DNA from 3 places in the Exiguobacterium sp. SH4S7 genome. Region 1 is predicted to be linked to each of the others. Evidence: predicted binding sites of a transcription regulator. Region 1 holds the regulator's gene; each other region holds the start of a gene.
The links. Region 1 encodes Rex, which represses fermentation and respiration genes when NADH is low (regulators of the CRP and FNR family bind a similar motif). Its sites were predicted from a motif close to TTGTGAAATATTTCACAA; they were not measured.
Positions count from the first base shown of each region.

Region 1 (7,516 bases):
GCTGAGCTCAAGGTCGATACCGCGTGACGTCATGTCGGCTTCAAGTTGGTCCGTGAACGACTTGTCGAGGTACTTGTTCAAGATGCGGTCAGCACTGTCGATGAACGTGACGTGCTTGCCGTACACTTCGAACGCCTCGACGAGCTCGACGCCGATATAGCCGGCACCGATGACGGCGATATTTGTCGCACCCTTAGCCCGCTCGATGATGCGCTGAGCGTGACCATAGTTTTTGCAAAGTTCGATCCCAGTCATCTCGATGCCCGGCAGCGTCGGGACGATTGGCCAAGATCCTGTCGTCACGATTAAACGGTCGAACGTGTCATATACGTCTGCACCCGTCTCGAGGTTTTTGGCGTGGACCGTCTTCGCTTCCGCATCGATGTTCAACACGTCATGCTTCATGCGCATCGTCGCGCCGAGTTCTTCGAGCTCGGTCGGTGATGAGTAGAACAATTCTTCAGCGCGTTTGACGACACCGCCGACGTGGAGGGCAATCCCACACGAGAGGAAACTGACGTTGTCGTTCCGCTCATACACGGTGATGTCGAGATTGTCGTGCTTGGCGAGTAAGCCTTTGACTGCTGCTGTTCCTGCGTGTGTACATCCGATGACTGCGATTTTCATATGGTAGTTTCTCCTTTGAGTTGTAGGCAAGTTAGTGTTTGTGACAAATATCACATTCGCTTTCTGAACTTAGTGTACTATTTCACAAGAAGGTTTGACAATCCCTTTGCTCAGTTTTTCACGTAATTATGTCTAAAGTTTGAACGACGGTTATGACGACAAAAAAACCGCTCCGCGACCGGAACGGTTTTGATCATGAATTGGACGTGCGTCTCGCTTTCACCCAGTGATAGATGACGACACCGATATAGGTGACGAGCCCGATCACGTACAAACTGAAACCGATCAAACTCCAGCCCATCCCGTCCCAGCCCCGGACGAAGACGAGCCCGACCATGAACAGGACATAGCCCATCACCACGAGCGTCAACGGAAAGACGAGTCTCCGCCTGTATAGTAACTTCAAAAAAGATAGCACGACGAGTAAGAGCACCGTCGTCAACATCCCTGTGACGATGAGCGCGTCCCCGTAATATTCCCAAGCCATCGCTTCTCCCCCTGACGTGTGTTTGATTGGTTTCATCGTATCACTTTCTTGTCACATTCCCCATCTCAGAAAAAAGCCATCCGCTTCAGCGAATGGCTCCTCTATTACCGTACATAAATTGTTTTCGTCACACTCCGACCTTGCGGCGTCACGAGACGGAGCGTCAATTTCGTCCCTTTCTTTTGTGAGGCGAAACTGAGCGTCGTCGACGTAGCCGTCACCGTCTTCTTGGTGAGGACGGTCGAGCCACGTGTGAGCGTCAACGTGCCGTATGCGACGTTCGAAGTCGCCTTGAGTGTCTTCGACGCACTCGACGGAATCGTTGTCATGAGTGTAGGCGTCGGACCAACAGTCACTTTCGACGTCTGCACATGGCGGAACAGTCCTCCTTGACTCGTCAAGGACAGCGTCCCGTTAATCGGCTGACGGGTGAAGCGGAGCGTCACTCGCCCGGTACTGCTTGCCTTCGCCGTAGCAAGTACTTTCGAACCGTTCTTCAACGTGACGGTACTGTTCGGAATCACGTATCCGACCCAAAGCGACTTCTCATCGTTGATTGAGAGCGTCGACAGCGATGTCTTCGGCAAATTGACCGAGACGTCACGCGACTTCGATCCGACCGCCGCTCGGACACGAATCACATCTCCCGGTTTGGCCGGGACCGTGTATCGCGTCGTCGACAGACGTTTCGCCGTGACGAGCTTATCATTCACGTAAAATCGAACAGTCGCCGTACTCGTCTTCTTGATCGTGAGCGTCGCCTCTGTCTTCGTCATCAGCGTGTCCGTCACACTGAGCGTCGGTGTGAACGCTTGGACCTTTTTCGTGAGTTGGTACGTCGCATCGCCGCTCGAGCGTGTGACGAGAATGACCTCCCCTTCTTTCAGTGGGGTGTCGAACGTGTACGGCATCGCGCGTGTTGTCGCCACATGCGTACCATTTCGATAAATGCGATAGGCCTGATCGGTACTCGATGTGACATTGATGGATTTGTCATACATCAACGGTGTCCGAGTCCACGAAAACACAGGCGGTTCCACTCTTGTCTCAACGGTTGTGAGCCGGAACGCTGAAGCGGGTGCCTCTTTTAATTTGTAGTAGACTTTTGTTCCGGTGTCTACAGGCATCGTATTGAACTCTTTAATCGAAACGAGCCCGTCCTCATCTGCCTGCTCATTCAAAACTTCGTAGTATTTCCCACTGCGAATCAACACATCCACCGAGGCGTTCGGCGTCGTTTTCAACGTGACACCTGAAGTGACCGTTTTCGTCAGAACCGAGATGCCGTTCGGTGACGTGTCCTCACTCTCCTTGACCGTCTGAAGTTCGATTGGTTCGGCGTACACGCCCGACTTACTACCGATTTTCACAGTCACGCGAGATCCCGGTGTGAACCAACGCGCAGGTTGCCACGTATAGCGCCCTGATTCATCCGATTGGACCGTCGTCGATTGATAGTTCAACAATGAATCCGATGAATTCGATAGATACAAGTTTTTCGTCACGCTGACAAACACCGGCGTGTTCGGCGCCGTCTTCCCACTGATCGGACCTAATACGCCCGACGGTGGATCGAGTGTGAGGGGTACGTAATTCGACGCCCATAAATCTAAGCGTCGGTCCAAATCATTCCACTCGAAAATCATGTCATAAGAACCATTCGTCTGCAGCGTCAGTTTGTCTTGCTCCCAGACGAATGGATCGTCTTGGTAAGCTAAACGGGCCTTCAACTCGGTACCCGAGACAGGTAAAACCGTCCCATCGACAAGTGTCACGGTTCCGTTCACTTCATAGGGACGACCTACTTCATAACGTGCCGTCGTTTTCGGCACGTTGACAAGCAGTTTCCATGGTGCTTTCCATAACGACTCCGGCGTATAACCTACCGTGCGGTTTTCAGAAAAGACATACCACGGTCCGTGCTGTCGGACGTCCGCGTCATCGATCGGCGCTTCTCGCCACTCATTCGTCGCCACGTTATAACTGACATAAAACGTCGTGTACATCTTTCGAATCGTGAAGTAGTAGACGCCGTCTTTCCAACTTAGATTCCTTACGTCTGGCGCATCTTTCTCAATCCATCGTTTCGTCGCTATATCGAATATATTGAGATGTTCCCAGTCACCGGATTTTGTGACGACCCACTGGTTCGCTCCCTTGATCAACGACGCTCCCCTCACCTGGCCCGTATATGAACCAAGCGTCTCGAGCACTTCACCCGTCACTGTCCGTTTCGTGATTTGGCCATCCACGAATGCGAGGACATTTCCGTCGTCGAGCAGTCCGTATGCTTCATACATACTCTCTTTAGTGATCGACCCGAGGATGTCCCCTGCCATCGACGTGGTGACATATTTTTTGTCGTCGGTCCATAAAACTGTTTCCGCCGACTGATTGATCGCAACGACTGCATCCAGACCGCTTCCCGGCTCAATCGGAAAGCTTGAACCTGAATCGGTATGGATATCCCATACCATCCATTGTTGCCACCCTTCCAAAATAAATCGACCGTCCCCGACTGCGTGAATGTTGTGCAAGACGGACACTCGAATCGGTAATGTATAGACTTCACCGGTCTTCACATGGACGAGCGTCTCAGGATCTCCTGAGCGCCACACATATTCACTATTTCCTACCACTTCTCCTGCCGGAATGACTTCAGGCTTGGCATAACCCTCTGCCCGAACGTCTAATCCGGGCGCTGCCACCATGACGAGCACAACGAGTATGCTCCATAACCATTTGTTCATCGTTCTCCTCATTTCTGTTTATGAATACATAACTTTCAAAAATAATCCATTTTTAATTCAACCTTCCTAATTTTAAGTTGTTTTTTCAAAATTTAATAGCCCTAAAATTAAAAAAAACACCACGTCACATGACGTAGTGTTCACTTCTCATTCATTTGCTTCATCAAATCCATCTGTTCTTTCACCATCGCCTCTTTCTCACGTCGGAGCACACCGCGGTACGTCACACGCGAGATCGATAAGCTGATCTCATATAAGAAGAAGAGCGGCAGCGACACCATGAGGTGCGACGTCAAATCCGGCGGCGTGATGAATGCCGCGATGACGAACAAGGCGAAGTAGGCGTACTTCCGAATTTTTGAGAGGAAGTACGGCGTCACGACACCGATGCGCGTCAAGAACATCGTCACGACCGGAAGTTGGAACAACAGTCCAAACGGGATCGTCAGTTGCAACAGGAACGTGAAATAGTTCGTCGCCCCGATGATTTGCGTCAGACCGAGGTCTTGCCCGAGGTCCGTCGAGATATCGAGGACGAGCGGGAACAACCAATAGTAGGCGAATGCGAGACCGATGAGGAACAAGATAAAGATGACCGGGATATAGGCGAGCGTCCATTTTCGTTCATTCGGATGCAGACCAGGTGCGACGAACGCCCACAGTTGATACAGTAGAAATGGACCCGATGCGACGAGCCCGATGACGAGCGCCAAGTTCAAGTAAATCATGAGCGGGTCCGCGACCCCAAAGGCGTTCAGCTCGAGCCCTCGTTCGACGAGGTCCGCCTGCAGATAGGCGAGCACGTATTTGACACTCGGCAAAGCGATCAGAAAGAAGGCAAAGACGACAAATGCCGACAGCATCAGTCGTCTCCGCAGCTCTGTCAAGTGATCGGACAGTGCCCGTTCTTGATCAGGTTGATGGCTCATGGCTTACTGCTCTTTCTTCTCAATTTCTTTCTTGTCGGTCTCATCGTGCTCTTTCATCATACCGTTCGTGGCATTTTTGAACTCACGGAGCGTCTGCCCCGCTGCCCGGCCGAACTCTGGCAATTTCTTCGGCCCGAAGAGGATGAGCGCGATGATGGCGATGACGAAAATACTGACGCCACCTGGGATACCGACGACGAGTGATGATTGTAGAAATTCCATTATTGATGGACCCCCTCAGCGGATGGATAGTGTTGCATAAAGTAAATGAGCGACTGGAGTTCGATCGACAAGTCGATATGATGGACGCGGACCGTGTCCGGTACAGTCAATCGCGCCGGCGTGAAGTTCAAGATCCCTCGAACGCCATAGCGGACCAAATCATCGGCGACCGGTTGCGCGTAGGCAGACGGGACCGTGAGGATGGCGACATCGATTTTGTTTTGCTTCATAATCTGTTCCATCTCATCGACGTGATGAATCGGGACACCTGACATCGTCGTGCCGACTTTTGTCTCGTCTGCGTCGAACCCGACGACGATATGTGTGTTATTGTTTTTAAGGAAGTTATAGTTGACGAACGCTGTCCCGAGATGACCGACCCCGACCAAGGCGACGTTCGTGATCTCGTCTTGATTCAGCGTCTTACGGAAAAATTCTAACAGATACTGTACGTTATAGCCATATCCCTTTTTACCGAGCGCACCGAAGTATGAGAAGTCACGGCGAATCGTTGCCGAATCGACCTTGACCGCCTCGCTCAGTTCAGCAGAAGAGACACGCTGTTTCCCTGACGAATGTAGGCTTTGGATAAACCGATAGTATAGTGGCAACCGTTTGGCTGTCGCTTGCGGAATCTTTGGTTCGTTTTGACTCAACGGAAAGAGCCTCCTTTTTACGACGCGTTTCAAACGAATCTGATTTCATACACCTTGATTGTAAACGAATTCACATAAGCACTCAATGAATATACCTGAAAAGGGGAAGAAATAAAGTATACTAAACAGAGAGAAAGGGGTTTTTTCACTTGATCCTACTGCAAGTCAACAACTTATCCAAATCGTTCGGCGTCGAGCCGATTTTAGAGAATGTCAAACTAGAAATCCAAGAAGGCGAACGCGTCGCCCTCGTCGGCCGCAACGGCGCCGGCAAGTCGACGCTGTTAAAAGTCATCGCCGGCGAGTACAACTATGACTCGGGCGACATCATGAAGCCAAAAGACGTGACGATCGGCTATCTCGCCCAAGACTCAGGATTAGAATCGAACGAGACGATGTGGAACGAGATGCTCACCGTCTTCACCGACTTGATCGAACAAGAGAAGACGCTCCGCCAGATGGAGCAAGACATGGGCTCGGAGCGGATCTTGAACGACCCGGCCGCCTACGAGCGTCTGCTTGCGGCGTATGACGAGGAGCAACACACGTTCAAAGACCGCGGCGGCTATCAGTATGAAGCGACAATCCGCTCGATCTTGCACGGGATGCGGTTTTACCCGGACGACTTCGAACGTCGGATCGATACGCTCTCAGGGGGACAGCGGACACGTCTTGCCTTAGCGAAGATGCTCCTGCAAAGCCCGGACCTGCTCATCTTGGATGAGCCGACGAACCATTTGGACATCGAGACGCTCAGCTGGCTCGAGAAATATTTGAGCGGCTATAAAGGTGCCGTCCTCATCGTCTCCCATGACCGTTACTTCCTCGACCGCGTCGTCTCGGTCGTCTACGAGCTGTCACGCAACCGCAGCCGCCGCTTCGTCGGGAACTATACGAAATTCCTCGAGCAGAAGGCCGCGCTTTACGAGCAAGAGAAGAAACAGTTCGAGTCGCAACAAGAAGAGATCGCCAAGATGCAAGACTTCATCCAACGGAACATCGCCCGGGCGACGACGACGAAACGCGCCCAAAGCGTCCGCAAGCGGCTCGAGAAGATCGACCGCATGGACGTGCCGGACGGTGACGAACGAAGCGCGGTGTTGTCGTTCTCGATCAAACGCCAAAGCGGGAACGATGTGTTGAGCGGCAGCGACCTCGCCATCGGCTACGAAGAACCGATCGCACAACACTTGCGTTTCCAACTGCAACGCGGCGAGTCGGTCGCCCTCGTCGGCCCGAACGGAGTCGGCAAATCGACGCTCCTCAAAGTGTTGACGAAACAACAACCACCGCTCACCGGTGACATCCGCTACGGTACCGGCGTCGAAATCGGCTACTACGACCAGGAACAACAGAACTTGTCGGACGCGAACCGCGTCATCGACGAGATTTGGAACGACTGGCCGCTCATGCGCGAGCAAGAAGTCCGCAGTCTGCTCGGCCAGTTCTTGTTCAGCGGGGACGACGTCATGAAACGCGTCCAAGAACTATCCGGCGGCGAACGGGCCCGGCTGACGCTCGCCAAGCTCAAGCTCGAGCAACCGAACTTGCTCGTCTTGGATGAGCCGACGAACCACTTGGACCTCGACTCGAAGATGATCCTCGAGAACGCGCTCGTCGACTATCCCGGGACGATCTTGTTCGTCTCCCACGACCGTTACTTCATCGACCGGCTCGCGACGCGTGTCTTAGAGATCACGCCGAACGGCATCGATGAGTACCTCGGCGACTACTCGTATTACGTCGAGAAGAAAGAAGAGCTCGAGGACCTTGCCCGGCTCGCCCGCGAGGAGACGAAACAAGTCGTCGTCAAGAAGCAGCGCGCCGACAAGGAACAGCAGCGCG
Region 1 covers NZ_SJUT01000007.1:99,671-107,186, forward strand. The annotation lists gene EVJ29_RS12945 (FAD-dependent oxidoreductase) at 1-627, opposite strand, end outside; gene EVJ29_RS12950 (YesK family protein) at 821-1,114, opposite strand; gene EVJ29_RS12955 (hypothetical protein) at 1,219-3,864, opposite strand; gene tatC (twin-arginine translocase subunit TatC) at 4,005-4,793, opposite strand; gene EVJ29_RS12965 (twin-arginine translocase TatA/TatE family subunit) at 4,797-5,015, opposite strand; gene EVJ29_RS12970 (redox-sensing transcriptional repressor Rex) at 5,015-5,671, opposite strand; gene EVJ29_RS12975 (ABC-F family ATP-binding cassette domain-containing protein) at 5,821-7,516, shown strand, end outside.

Region 2 (7,516 bases), on a different contig from region 1:
CGTCCCGTTCCCGACTCGGCAAACTGCAAGGCGGCCCGAACTTTCGGTAACATGCTGCCCGGTGCGAACTGACCTTCGGCGATATACGTCTCGAGTTGCTCGTTTGTCGTTTCGGTTAACGCGGCTTCCTCGGTCGTCCCGAAATTGACGTAGACGTGCTCGACGGCCGTCAAGATGAGCAACATGTCCGCTTCGACGAGTTCCGCGAGCTTCGCGGCGGCAAAGTCTTTATCGATGACCGCCTCGACCCCGACGTATCCGTCTGGCGTGTCGATGACGGGAATCCCGCCACCGCCGGACGCGACGACGATGTGGCCGTTGTCGACGAGGTCACGGATGACCGTATGCTCACAAATCGCTGTCGGGTACGGACTTGGTACGACGCGGCGATAACCGCGGCCCGCATCTTCTTTGAACACATGACCTGTCGACCGTTCGAGCACCGACGCTTCCGCTTCTGAATAGAAGGGACCGATCGGCTTCGTCGGGTGACTGAAGGCACTGTCGTTCGAATCGACGACACACCGCGTCACGATCGGGGCGACGGAACGTTCGAGGCCGCGCGACCGAAGCGCCTTCGTGAGGGCGTTCTCGAACCAATACCCAATCATCCCTTGCGTCATCGCCCCACAGACGTCGAGCGGCATCGCCGGCGTCGCCGCACTGTCCGCGGCCGCCTGTTGCAAAATCAAGTTTCCAACTTGAGGGCCGTTCCCGTGCGTGATGATGACGTCGACGCCTTCTTCGATAAGGGCGACCAACGACTGGGCCGTCGCCTCGACGGCCCGAATTTGAGCGCCCGCCGTCGCATCTTTTCCTTGTTGAATCGCATTCCCGCCTAAGGCGATGACTACTCGTTTGTTACGCATGCTCGATTCCCCCGATCATATGACTGAGATGTTGCCTGATACAATCCGTACGACTGCCAAGATCGCGAGTCCGGTCAAGATACCAGCCACGATCCATTCGGTTTTCGTCAACGTCTTAATTCCGTTCTCACGCTGCGCTTTAATATAGAGCAGCGTCCCTGGTGCATACAGAAGTGTCGTGAGCAGTAAATAGTCGATACCGGCCGCGTAGATCAACCAGATCCCGTAAATCGAGGCGACCGCACCGATAATAAGGTCACGCGTCCGACGTTCCCCGGCATCATAGCCAATCCCGTTTTTGGCGACTTTGACTTGGTAGAACGCCGAGAACGCATACGGGATCAAGATGGCGCTCGAAGCGAGTGAGAACGCAAAGTTATAAGCAGCGTCTGAGAACAGGAAGGTGAAGAGGAACAACTGAATCAACCCGTTTGTGAGCCAGAGTGCATTGGCCGGTGCGTTATTTTTATTCTCTTTCGTGAACCATTTCGGGAAGACACCGTCTTTACCGGCGACAAATGGGATTTCCGCCGCAAGCAACGTCCATCCAAGCCAAGCACCGAGTACCGAGATGACGAGGCCCCCGTTGATCAGCATCGCGCCCCACGGTCCGACAGCCGATTCGAGCAAGTACGCCATCGCCGGTTGCGAAGCGTTCGCCACGCTCTCAGGGTTCAGCAATCCGAGTGACATGATCGAGATGAGCAAGTAAATGACGAGCGTACCGAGTAAGCCGATGACGGTCGCTTTCCCGACGTCCGAGCGCTTACGGGCCCGGCCCGACAAGACGACCGCCCCTTCGACACCGATGAATACCCAAAGCGTGACGAGCATCGTCGACACGACTTGGTCTCTCACACTGCCCCACGAGAAGCCGCCTTGGCCCCAAAAGTCGAACGTGAAGTTATCGATATTGAAGAAGAACAAGGTGATGGTGATAAAGGCAAAAATCGGAACGAGTTTCGCGATTGTCGTGATGATGTTGATCATCGATGCTTCGTGGATGCCTCGTAAAATCAACGAGTGTACGAGCCACAACATGATGGAGGCGCCGATAATCGAGGCGATGTTTTGACCACCTTCAAAGATCGGGAAGAAGTAACCGACCGAACTGAACAATAGTGTGGCGTAGGCAACGTTACCGAGCCAAGCGGATAACCAATAGCCCCACGCCGAGTTGAAGCCGACGAACTGGCCAAATCCGGCGCGAGCGTAACTGTATACCCCGCCGTCTAGATCAGGGCGACGCATCGTCAAGTTCTGAAAACTGAGACCGAGCGTGATAATCCCGATACCGGTGATGACCCACCCGATCAAAATAGCTCCGGCGTTCGCGCCTTGGGCCAAATCGGCCGCCAAGTTGAAGGCGCCCCCTCCAATCATCGAACCGACGACGAGGGCTGTCAGTGCACCAAGACCTAACCGTTGATCTTTTTTGCCAGGACTTGCACCAGCCGAACCACCTGAGTCATGATCTAATTTAGTAGACATATAACTCATCCCTTCCGTTTAGTACGAATGAGGAGGACATGCCTCCTCGTTCGTCAGCGTTCGAGCCATTCAAACGTATCGGTGAGTGTCGCCGCCATGACGGCTTTGATCGTGTGCATCCGATTTTCCGCCTGATCGAACACGTATGAATGGCGGCTGCGGAACACCTCGTCGGTCACTTCCATCTCTTTCAGTCCATATTGTTCATGAATCGCTCGCCCGACCTCGGTCTCTAAATCGTGGAACGCCGGCAGGCAATGCAGAAACATGACGTCTTTATTTCCGGTCTTCTCGACCATGTCCATATTCACTTGGTACGGATGAAGGAGCTTGATCCGCTCTTCATATTCAGCTTCTTCGCCCATCGATACCCACACATCGGTATAGATGACGTCCGCATCAGCGACAGCTTCGTCGATGCTCTCCGTCAAGGTGATGCGTGCTCCTGTTTCAGCCGCGACCGAACGCGCGTAATCGACGACCTCGTCAGACGGCCAGAGCGATTTCGGCGCACAGATTCGCATGTCCATGCCGACTTTGGCACCACCGATCAACAGCGTGTTGCCCATATTGTTGCGTCCATCTCCAACGTAGACGAAACGAATGCCAGCCAAATCACCTTTTTGTTCTTTGACGGTTAAGAAGTCGGCCAAAATTTGCGTCGGATGATACAAGTCCGTCAAACCGTTCCAAACCGGGACCCCGCCATCCCGTGCAAGACCTTCCACCGTTTCGTGAGCGAAGCCACGGAATTGGATGCCGTCGAACATGCGTCCAAGCACGATCGCCGTATCACGGACCGATTCTTTTTTTCCGAACTGGATATCCGATTTCCCGAGGTATTCAGGATGCATGCCGAGGTCGATTGCCGCAACTGTGAACGCACAGCGCGTCCGTGTCGACGGTTTTTCAAACAAGAGCGCCACGTTCTTGCCTTCACAAATCCGGTGGGGAATCCCTTGTTTCTTTTGACGTTTGAACGCTGCTGATAAGTCGATCAAGTAGTTCAGTTCGTCCCGCGAAAACTCGTTAAGCGATAAAAAATGACGACCTTTCAAATCAAAGTTGAACGTTGTGGACATGTGTGTCTCCTCCTCGTTAAATATCTTCACGGATAATTGGACAACTCATACAACGCGGGCCTCCACGGCCTCGTGATAACTCACTCGACATGATTTCGATGACTTCGACCCCTTCTGAACGGAGCAGCTCGTTCGACACGTAGTTCCGGTCATACGTAACGACGACACCTGGGGCGATTGCGAGCGTGTTCGACCCATCGTTCCATTGCTCGCGCGCCGCAGCGATGGGGTCGCCCCCACCACATGGGATCAACACGATTTCCTCTAGGCCGAGAGCCGATTTCAACACTTTCAACAAATCAGTGTGTTGCGTGATGTGCAGCTCACCTTCCGCGTTCAACGTCAGCTCGAAGATGTTCATCTTGCCGCCCGGTCCTTGGATGAAAGGATGGATCGTGAACTTATCGTGGTCGACCATCGTGAAGACGGTATCAAGGTGCATGAACGCACGCGACTTCGGAATCTCGATGGCGATGACTTTCTTGAACGTGCCCCCGTTCGCGAGCAAGTTGAGGGCAACGCGCTCGATTCCTTGGGCGGTCGTCCGTTCCGATATCCCGATGGCGACGACTTCTTTTGATAGGACGAGTTCGTCCCCGCCTTCCATCGCGAACCGATAGTCACGATCCGACCAGATCGGGATATCATGCTTCGCAAAGCGTGGATGGTATCTCATAATATATTGCGTGAACAGTGATTCGCGGCGACGCGCCGGTTCTTTCATGCGATTGATCGACAAGCCGTTCCCAATCGCCGCGGCCGGGTCGCGCGTGAAGTACAGGTTCGGCATCGGGTCGAGAAAGAACGGATACGTGTCCTCGATCATCTCGTGCAGATGACGGCGCTTTTCGCGCTTGATCTCGGTTTTACGGATACCGGCCATGACCGTCTCGATCAACTGTTCGTTATCATAAGCGAGTAAATACTCTTTGAGCGTCTCGTATGAACCGTTAATATTTGATTTTGATTCCGAAAGAATGTCGGCGACGAATCGTTCACGTACGCCAGGCAGCGATAGTGTCTCTGCCATCAAGTTTTCTAAATAGAGCACCTCGACGCCCCGGTTTTGTAGCACGCTCGCAAAGTAGTCGTGCTCTTTTTGAATGACCGGCAAATGTGGAATGTCGTCGAACAAGAGTCGTTCCAAATACTCCGGCGTCAAATTTTCAAGTTCGCGTCCTGGACGCTTCAATAGTACAGTCCTTAGTTCACCAATTTCTGAATACACGTGAATCGGATGTTTCAGCGTTGTATCCCGTGCGGTCAATTGATCCGTCATCGATATCATCTCGCTTCCTCCTAGTGATTCGGGTGTGTTTCTACCCTTACATTATCAACTTACCCGATTCCGAGGCGGGTAATTCCGACGTTCTGATTGTGGTCGATTCCACAAAAAAATGGATACAATATAAGTCAAACTGAATGAACAAACGGTTGTGAATCAATGAACAAGGAGAGAGCAACGGTTGGGATGGATACACGATGTATGAACTGTGAATAAAATCCATTATTTTTTCTTTTCAAATTAAGGTACGATAACGACAGGATACGAAAAATGACTTTAGAAAAGGAAGTGAGTCGATGGCCATCGAACGTACAGAACGCGCGCGTCATGAAGCCCAAGTGACAGCGCTCATCCAAAAAGGGGATCCGGTCGATTTCCGCGACGTGTTTTTAACACTTCACCCGGGTGAACAGGCCGACATCTTCATCGAACTTAACCAACCCGATCGGGCGTTTGTATACAGCGCTTTATCACCTGAAGAGTACACCGATTTATTTGAAAAATTAGAGCTCGATGAACAACAGCAGTTCATCCAAGAAATGCCACGCCCGTATGCGGTCAGCGTCTTAAACGATATGTTCTCGGATAATGCCGCCGACCTCATGACCGAACTTCCGGACGATTTCATGAACGAACTGTTCGAACAGATGGACGAGACCGAGGCGACCGAGGTCAAAGACTTGATGCGCTATCCAGATGATACGGCCGGTGCCATCATGACGACCGAGTTCATCGTGTTACAGGCCGACAAAACGATCGGGGCGACACTCGAAGAGTTGCGTGACCTCGGTCCTGAAGCTGAGACAATTTACTATTTATATGTAATCGATGTAGACCGACGTCTCGTCGGCGTTGTGTCGCTCCGTGATTTGATCGTTTCCCCGCTCGACCATCTCATCGCTGACATCATGGGGCGGCGGGTCGTTTCGGCCCACGTCATGACCGATCAAGAAGACTTGGCCCGAACCGTCCAAAAGTATGACTTGCTCGCGCTCCCGGTCATCGATAGCGATGATCACCTGCTCGGCATCATCACCGTCGACGACGTCATGGACGTCATCGAACGCGAGACGACCGAAGACTTTGAAGAGCTGTCCGCGACGAAAGGCTCGTCTGACATCAACATGGGCCCGGTCGAGGCAGCGAAAAAACGTGCCCCTTGGATCATCAGCCTCATGTTCCTCGGGATGATCACCGCATCGACGATCGGTGGATTTGAAGATACGCTCGAGACGATCGTTTTGCTCGCCGTCTTCATGCCACTCGTCATGGGATCGGCCGGAAACGCCGCCACCCAGTCGCTCGTCGTCGCCGTACGTTCGATTGCGCTCGGCACGATCAATCGGAAAAATGTCGCCAAGATGATTCGCCGGGAGTTCGGAACCGGTGTCCTGCTTGGACTCGCCTGTATGGTCGTTATTTTCGGGGTCATCACGGTCCTGTACGATAGCGCCTTGATCGGCATGATCGTCGGCTTGTCGATTTTCGCCTCACTGAGCGTTGCCACGATTGTCGGTACACTCGTCCCGCTCTTGATCAACCGCCTGAAACTCGATCCGGCCGTGGCCTCGGGTCCATTCATCACGACGGTCGTGGACAATCTCGGATTGATCATCTACTTCACTGTCGCCACTTCATTGCTTCGCTTTTTCTGACACCTGACGTTTCAGGTGTCTTTTTTCGTGTGAGCTTTGTTACGGTTTGTTTACAAAAGCGATGATGGGAAATAATTATCGTGCCAGGCGGGTAATTACGAAAAGTACTTATAGATAAGAAGTAATACAAGGAGGGATAAATAGTGACGATTCAACAAGTTATATACATATTAGTGACCGGAGCCTTATTCATGGGACTCGTCGCTTACGTATCCTATCGCCTGACAAAAGGAAAAGTCGACAGCGCCGATGATTATTTCTTGGCTGGTCGCGGGCTGACCGGTCTCTTCATCGCCGGGTCACTCCTGCTCACAAACTTATCGGCCGAGCAGTTGATCGGCTTGAACGGGCAGTCGTTCGCCGGCAACATGTCGGCGATGGCATGGGAAGTGACGGCCGGGATTGCCGCCATCATCATGGCACTATTCCTACTGCCACGCTTTCTCGGCATCGGGATCACGACGATTCCTGAGTTTTTAAGTCAACGCTATGACGAGGACGTCCGGCGCTTGACCGTCCTCTTGTTCTTGTTCGGTTACATGTGCGTCACGATTCCGTCGATGCTCTATTCCGGCGGCCTCGCGGTCCTTCAGCTCTTCGACGTGCCCGAACTGCTCGGAATCAGCTTTGAACAGTCACTTTGGCTCGTCATTTGGTTCATCGGTATCATCGGCGCTATCTACGCCATTTTCGGCGGCCTCCGCGCCGTTGCGGTGTCGGATACACTCAACGGCATCGGGCTCATCATCATCGGCTTCCTCGTCCCGACGCTCGGCTTTATCGCACTCGGTGACGGCAGCGTCGTCGAAGGGATGAAGACGATCGCGACGTCGAACCCTGAAAAGTTGAACGCGATCGGGTCATCGAACGACTCGGTGCCATTCCTATCCATCTTCACCGGAATGATTTTCGCGAACTTGTTCTACTGGGCGTTGAATCAATATGTCATTCAACGGGCTCTTGGGGCTAAAAACCTCGCCGAAGGACAAAAAGGTGTCCTCTTCACCGGTTATTTGAAGTTGCTCGTTCCGATCTTTATGCTGCTTCCAGGCATCATCGCGTTTCACTTATACGGCACGAACATGGACAAGGCAGACCTCGCCTATCCGAGTTTGATCGCCGATTTGTTACCGA
Region 2 covers NZ_SJUT01000003.1:315,945-323,460, forward strand. The annotation lists gene arcC (carbamate kinase) at 1-869, opposite strand, end outside; gene arcD (arginine-ornithine antiporter) at 885-2,360, opposite strand; gene argF (ornithine carbamoyltransferase) at 2,414-3,442, opposite strand; gene arcA (arginine deiminase) at 3,459-4,688, opposite strand; gene mgtE (magnesium transporter) at 5,024-6,382, shown strand; gene EVJ29_RS08365 (solute:sodium symporter family transporter) at 6,526-7,516, shown strand, end outside.
Region 2: a site for Rex is predicted at 4,877-4,894, ahead of arcA (arginine deiminase). Genes of this name have one in related genera too.

Region 3 (7,516 bases), on a different contig from region 1:
GCTGTATACTCGGACTTGAGCTGGTTGACGCAGGACAGATTCAGCTATGTGATCTGTCTTGGCAGACCGCTTCATGTCGGGAAGTCACACAGATGAGGCAACGCATTCAAGCTGTGTTTCAAGACAGCGCCGAATCGTTCAACCCGAGATGGACGCTCGCAGATTCCATCTTGGAGCCGCTTCGTCATTTTCGTTTGATTGAACCGTACGATGAACGGGCCAAGTTAGAACACTTGTTTGACATCGTTCAACTTCCGCACACATGCATGGCCTCGTATCCTCGTGAATTGAGCGGAGGGCAAAAACAACGTGCCGCCATCGCCAGGTCTCTTAGCCTGAATCCTCAACTCATTCTTCTCGATGAGGCAACGACAGCACTGGACACCATCACGCAACATCACATCGTCGACATGCTAAAGTCCTATCATCGCGACCAGTCGATGGCATTTTTAATCATCTCCCACGATTTATCGGTCGTATCGAAACTGTGTGACCGTATCCTTGTCTTGTCCGAAGGGACGATCGTGGACTCTTTCAACGGCAATGAATTGTTTGATGACTCGCGCCATCCGTACACGATTGCATTGCGCGACGCCTTCGTCGAGAAGGGTCGGTTCTTGCATGGTGTCGACTAAATCATTTTGGCTCATCGCTTACCCGCTCGTGCTCGCCGGTTTCTCAACGCCGCTGCTTGGTGTCGTCGATACGATTGTAATCGCGAACACGGACGAATTGACCGCGATTGGTGCAGTCGCCGTCGGTGCGGTCGTCTTTAACACCCTTTATTGGCTGTTCGGCTTTCTAAAGATTAGTACGAGCGGATTCACAGCGCAAGCACTCGGGAAACAAGATGCAACACGCGTTCAAATGAGTTTGTTCCGGCCGCTCGTCATCGCGTTTGTTGTTGGAACAAGTTTTCTCTTGTTCCTGATCCCGATTCGCGAAACCGCCATTCATCTACTTGTAACGGATGCATCCATGGCCGACTCCGTTCGGACTTATATTACGACGCGACTTTACGCCGCTCCATTCGCGCTTGGTACGTACGTCCTACTCGGCTGGCTGATTGGGCATGGGAGCGTGCGCACCGCCTTAGTCATCCAAGTCGGTGGCAACCTGATGAACATCATCTTAGACGTTTGGTTTATCCACGTGTTTTACGATCCGGTTGCCGGGATTGCTTTTGCGACGAGTTTGTCAGAAGTGATGACGTTTGGATTGGGTTGGCTGTTCGTACAAAGCCGTATCACGTTTTCCGCACAGATAAGCCGCGATTTGATGAACACGGGCGCTTATATTACTTATTTGACCGTCAACCGTGACTTGTTCATCCGTACCGTCTTCTTACTTCTCATGACGGGCTCGTTCACTGCACTTGGAGCCAAACAAGGCGTCGAGGCATTGAGTGCGAATGCCATCTTGTTTCAATTGCAGTATGTGATCGCTTATTGGTTCAGCGGCATCGGTCAAGCTTCCACCGTATTGATTGGGCGCGCAATCGGGCAAAAATCGAATGAAACCTATCGACTCACGGTTCAGATCGGCTCTCGGTTTATTTTGTGGTCAACGGTTATTATCACCGTACTACTGTCAGTGGCACAGGATGGAATCATTCACCTCTTCACGGAAGATATAGCGCTCCGCTCGACGATTGAGACGTATTATATGTGGATTATTTTGTATCCGTTCATCGGTGGTTTGGCCATGTTGTATGAAGGTGTCTTTGCCGGCATCGGAGACGCTCGGCCCGTCCGTAACTCACTCATCTATGCGTTTATCGTGTTTACGATTGTGGCCTTCTTGCTCGTCCCCTCCATCGGGAATCATGGGGTTTGGTTAGCTTTTCTTTGCTTCAGTCTCACACGGTCGCTCTCGTTGGCGATGAATGAACGCAGGAGACGAAATTGTCTGTTTTCGCCATCTCACCTTTCATAAAAATGGTATAGTGAAAAGATATTACAAAGTCGAAAGATAGAAATACGAAAACCAAAAGACGGTTGGTGCAATCTATGAATAATGTTTACAATCCGAATCAACAAATAAAGAAAAAGCGCTACCTGTGCGCTTTCCTCCTCCTCGCCTTGCTCAATACAGTACAACATGCATACGACATTGGTTTTGACGCATCCTCTCCGTACCGACTCGTCGGCGGTCTAGTTTTTTATGCATTCTTGCTTTATTTTGGGCTGAGAAATAAAGCGTGGGCTGAGATCGCGATCAAGTTTGTCGTCTGGTTCAACGTCATCGCTTTATCCGTCATCCTCCTGTTCATGGGACTTTCCTTAATTGCATGACAAAAGGCGACCACTCGTTGGAGTGATCGCCTTTTTTTGATTAGACGCCTTCGTACGCTGCGTACATGATTTCTTTCAATTCTTCGACGAGCGGCATTTTCGGGTTCGCCGTCGTACATTGGTCTTCGAACGCATCGACCGCCATTTTGTCGATCTTCGCATCAAGGTCCGCTTTCTTGATGCCTTGTGCTTTGAACGAGAGTTTGATGTTCAAGCGCTGTCCGAGTTCGATGATCGCTTGGACGAGTGACTCGACGCCTTCTTCAGTCGTCTTCGCCGGGAGTCCGAGGAAGCGTGCGATTTCAGCGTAGCGCTCGTCAGCGATGAATGACTCATATTTCGGGAACGCCGCGAGTTTTGATGGGCGTGTCGCGTTGTAGCGGATGACGTGCGGCATGAGGATCGCGTTCGTCCGACCGTGCGGCACGTGGAACTCGCCACCGATTTTGTGCGCGATCGAGTGGTTGATTCCGAGGAACGCGTTCGCGAACGCCATACCGGCCATCGTTGAGGCGTTGTGCACTTTTTGACGAGCTTCAGCGTCGCTTCCGTTTTCGTAAGCTTTCGGGAGGTAGTCGAAGATCATCTTCATCGAACGGAGGGCCAGTCCGTCTGTATAGTCGTTCGCCATGACCGATACGTACGCTTCGATCGCGTGTGTCAAGACGTCCATTCCTGTGTCAGCCGTGATTGAAGCCGGTACCGTCATAACGAACTCAGGGTCGATGATGGCGACGTCTGGTGTGATCGCGTAGTCGGCGATCGGGTATTTGACGTTCCGTTTTTTATCAGTGATGACCGTGAACGGTGTCACTTCTGAACCTGTACCTGACGTCGTCGGGATCGCGACGAACATCGACTTGTTGCCGAGCGTCGGGAACTTGTACGTCCGTTTGCGGATATCCATGAACTTCTGGCGAAGGTTTGAGAACTTCTCTTCTGGACGTTCGTAGAAGAGCCACATCCCTTTCGCAGCATCCATCGGTGAACCACCACCAAGGGCGATGATCATGTCTGGTTGGAATTGGCGCATCGCTTCAGCACCGGCCATGACCGTCTCGACCGATGGATCTGGTTCGACTTGGTCGAAGATGCGGTAGTCAACACCAGCCGGCAAGTTTTTGATGACTTTGTCAGCAAATCCGAGTTTGACCATCATTTCGTCCGTGACGATCATTGCTCGTTTTTTTGACGTGAGCGACTGCAAGTATTGAACCGAGTTTTTCTCGAAGTAAATTTTTTCAGGGACTTTAAACCATTGCATATTCACGCGACGTCTCGCCACCTTTTTCACGTTGAGTAGATGTTTCGCCGTCACGTTCTCAGAGACGGAGTTTTTACCGTACGACCCACAACCGAGTGTGAGTGATGGTGTCATTTCGTTGTAAAGGTCACCGATACCGCCGTGTGCCGTTGGCGAGTTGACGATGATGCGGCAAGCTTTCATGCGAAGTCCGAACGCGAGGATCGCGTCGTCGTCTGTCGAGTGAATTGCGGCCGTATGACCGAGACCACCGATTTCAAGCATTTTCTCAGCGATCGCGAAGCCTTCTTCTCGTGATTGAACTTTATAAGCGCCGAGCACCGGGCTGAGCTTCTCGTGTGAGAGCAGTTCTGTTGCGCCGACTGTCTCGAGTTCAGCGATCAAGATTTTCGTGTCGGCCGGGACGCTGAGTCCAGCTTTCTCGGCGATCCATGCTGCCGGTTTCCCGACGATCTCAGGGTTGACCGCACATGTGTCTGTCTTGATGACGAGTGTTTCGAGTTTGGCTTTTTCTTCTGGTGAGCAGAAGTAGCAGCCGAGCGCTGTCATTTCACGTTTCACGTCTTCATATACTTCTTGGTCGACGATGATCGCTTGTTCTGACGCACAAATCATGCCGTTATCGAACGTTTTCGATAAGATGACGTCCGAGATGGCGCGTTTTACTTTCGCTGTCTTGTCGATATAAGCCGGGACGTTACCAGGTCCGACGCCGAGCGCTGGTTTACCTGTCGAGTAAGCCGACTTCACCATTGCCGCGCCGCCTGTTGCGAGTACCATGGCCACGCCTGGGTGGTTCATGAGTGCTTTCGTCGCGTCGAGTGACGGTTTTTCGACCCATTGGATCAAATGTTCCGGTGCACCTGCTGCGATCGCTGCGTCACGAAGGACGCGGGCCGCTGCACTTGAACATTGTTGTGCTGACGGGTGGAAGCCGAAAATGATCGGGTTACGTGTTTTGATGGCGATGATCGCTTTGAACATCGTCGTTGATGTCGGGTTCGTGACCGGTGTGACCCCGGCGACGACACCGACCGGCTCGGCGATGTATGTGATGCCGTTTTGCTCATCGTCTTCGATGACGCCGACTGTTTTCTCACCGCGAAGTGAGTTGAAAATATATTCTGTCGCAAAGATGTTTTTGATCATCTTGTCTTCAAACACACCGCGACCTGTTTCTTCAAATGCATGTTTAGCGAGTGCGACGTGTTGCTCGAGTCCGGCTAACGCCATCGCTTGGACGATCGTGTCGATTTTCTCTTGGTCAAACGTCATCAACGTGTCGAGTGCCGTGTGCGCTTGCTTGACGAGCGTGTCGACCATCTGTTCTGCTGATGTTTCCACTACTGCTTTCTCTTTAACTGCCATGTTGGTTTCCTCCTCATGAATGAGAGCTGATCTTCTGACTTGATGGAGAGCACGGGATAATCGGTTTGCCTGATAAGAGTTTGTGCTTTCCTTCACATTCATAGAATACACCGTTTCATTCAATTTGTGCGTGACAACAATGTGAACTCTTTCACAATATTTTTTTGCTGTTTGAGGATAGGTCTTGATTTTTACAGATCAGCTCAGTAAAATCGTATGCGTTTTCATGAAAACAAGGACAGATCCATATGTAAACGCTTACATTGTTTGTGTCATTAGTTTGGCGGAATCGGTGTGTAAATGCTCACAGTCCGATGATTGCTCGTCCACCCCGCCTGTGGTCGTGTATAATGAAGAAAGAACCTGACTAGGAAGTGACTATGACTATGCCAAGACAAGATGCAGCCGATCAGTTTGTGAAACTGATCCCGTTAATCAGAAGAAAACTGCTCCGCCGCTCCGACCTCCCGCAAATCCCGAACTTGAACTTCTCTCACTTTCATCTACTGATGTTGATCGAGGATGAAGGCGCGGTCACGAACGGACAAATTAGTGAGACGTTATCGATTGCCCCGCCGAACGTGACGCCGCTCATCACGAAGCTCGTCGACGAAGGGTATATTACACGTGTCCCTGACGAGCGCGACCGCCGTGTCATCTGGAACCAATTGACCGACCAAGGAGAGCGCGTGCTCCTCGAGCGGCGCGACTCGTTTCGGCGCCTGTTCGAGGATCGGTTAGCGTTCCTCGATGAGGATGAGACCGACCGCTTGATCGACAGTTTAAAGACGCTGACCGAGATCGTTGAGAAGATGGACAAGAGCGAGGGATGATTTTCTCTCGTCAACGCTCGCTTCTTCTTATATAATCGACAGTGAATCTATCGAACAATGGAAAGTGAGATGACACGTAATGGGTCGTAAATGGAACAACATTAAAGAGAAAAAGGCGTCTAAAGACGCCAATACGAGTCGTATCTACGCGAAGTTCGGCCGCGAGATCTACATCGTCGCCCGCCAAGGTGAACCTGATCCGGAATTGAACCAATCGCTCAAGTTCGTCGTCGAGCGCGCGAAGACGTATAACGTCCCGAAAGCGATCATCGACCGGGCCATCGACAAAGCGAAAGGCGGCGACGAAGAGAACTTCGACGAACTCCGCTATGAGGGCTTTGGGCCGAGCGGGTCGATGCTCATCGTCGACACGCTCACGAACAACGTCAACCGGACCGCCTCTGAAGTTCGGGCCGCGTTCGGCAAGAACGGTGGTAACATGGGAGTCAGCGGGTCGGTCGCGTATATGTTCGATGCGACGGCCGTCATCGGTGTCGGCGGGATGACAGCAGACGACGTGCTCGAACTCATGATGGAGCACGACCTCGATGTCCGTGACGTCATCGAAGAAGACGAGACGGTCATCGTCTATGCCGAGCCGGAAGAATTCCATGCCGTCCAGACCGCGTTCAAAGCGGCGGGTGTGGAGACGTTCGAAGTCGCCGAGCTGACGATGCTACCGCAAAACGAAGTCGAACTCGACGAAGCGTCGAAAGAGCAATTCGAGAAACTACTCGACGTACTCGAAGACTTAGAAGACGTTCGTCAGGTGTACCATAACGTCGAACTATGATGAAGAAGCGATAACTTTTCGAAGTTGTCGCTTTTTTTGTTTTCATGATTTGACAAGTCATAAAACGTATGTTAAATTTCAAAAGTCTTTATCGTATTAAAGCGATAACAAGAGAAAGAACTTATGATTCGAAAGGTGTTGGAACTCATGAATGCTGTATTATTAGCTGTCATTGTCTTATTTGCTCTCGCGATCAGTCGTGTCCATATCGTCTTATCGCTCATCCTCGCCGCCATCGTCGGTGGACTTGTCGGAGGACTCGGTTTCAACGACACGTTGACCGCTTTCAGCGACGGGCTTGGTGGCGGTGCCACGATCGCCCTCAGCTACGCCCTGCTCGGCGCGTTCGCTGTCGGCTTGTCAAAGACCGGCCTTCCTGACGTCCTGGCTGAACGGTTGATCAGCATGTCTGGCCGTGATGTGACCGGCAAGAGTGTCGGTCGCGTCAAAGCGTTACTGCTGTCGCTGCTGCTCTTACTCGCTATCAGCTCACAGAACGTCTTACCGATCCACATCGCCTTCATTCCGATCGTCGTACCGCCGTTACTCGTCTTGTTCAATGAGTTGAAACTCGATCGCCGGCTCGTCGCGACGATCCTCACGTTCGGGCTTGTCACACCGTACATGTTGCTACCGGTCGGCTTCGGCGGCATCTACTTGAACGAGATTTTGCTCCCGAACGTCGAGACGAACGGGATGGCCGTCGGTGACGTCAATATCGTCAGCATCATGGCCATCCCGGCACTCGGTATGCTCGTCGGACTCATCACCGCTTTCTTCCACTACCGGAAACCGCGGTCGTATGAAACGATCCAACTCGGTCCGAGCGACTATGAGGTCCGCACGTTGAGCAACATGAAGATTTGGTTGACGGCGATCGTCGTCTTGGTCGTCTTGGTCGTTCAATTGCAGACCGAATCGATGATCGCTTCGGCCGTGACCGGTTTGATCCTGTTGACGCTCT
Region 3 covers NZ_SJUT01000004.1:63,852-71,367, reverse strand. The annotation lists gene EVJ29_RS09335 (ABC transporter ATP-binding protein) at 1-635, shown strand, start outside; gene EVJ29_RS09330 (MATE family efflux transporter) at 622-1,935, shown strand; gene EVJ29_RS09325 (hypothetical protein) at 2,010-2,294, shown strand; gene adhE (bifunctional acetaldehyde-CoA/alcohol dehydrogenase) at 2,335-4,926, opposite strand; gene EVJ29_RS09315 (MarR family winged helix-turn-helix transcriptional regulator) at 5,313-5,759, shown strand; gene EVJ29_RS09310 (YebC/PmpR family DNA-binding transcriptional regulator) at 5,839-6,552, shown strand; gene EVJ29_RS09305 (Na+/H+ antiporter family protein) at 6,700-7,516, shown strand, end outside.
Region 3: a site for Rex is predicted at 5,066-5,083, ahead of adhE (bifunctional acetaldehyde-CoA/alcohol dehydrogenase). Genes of this name have one in related genera too.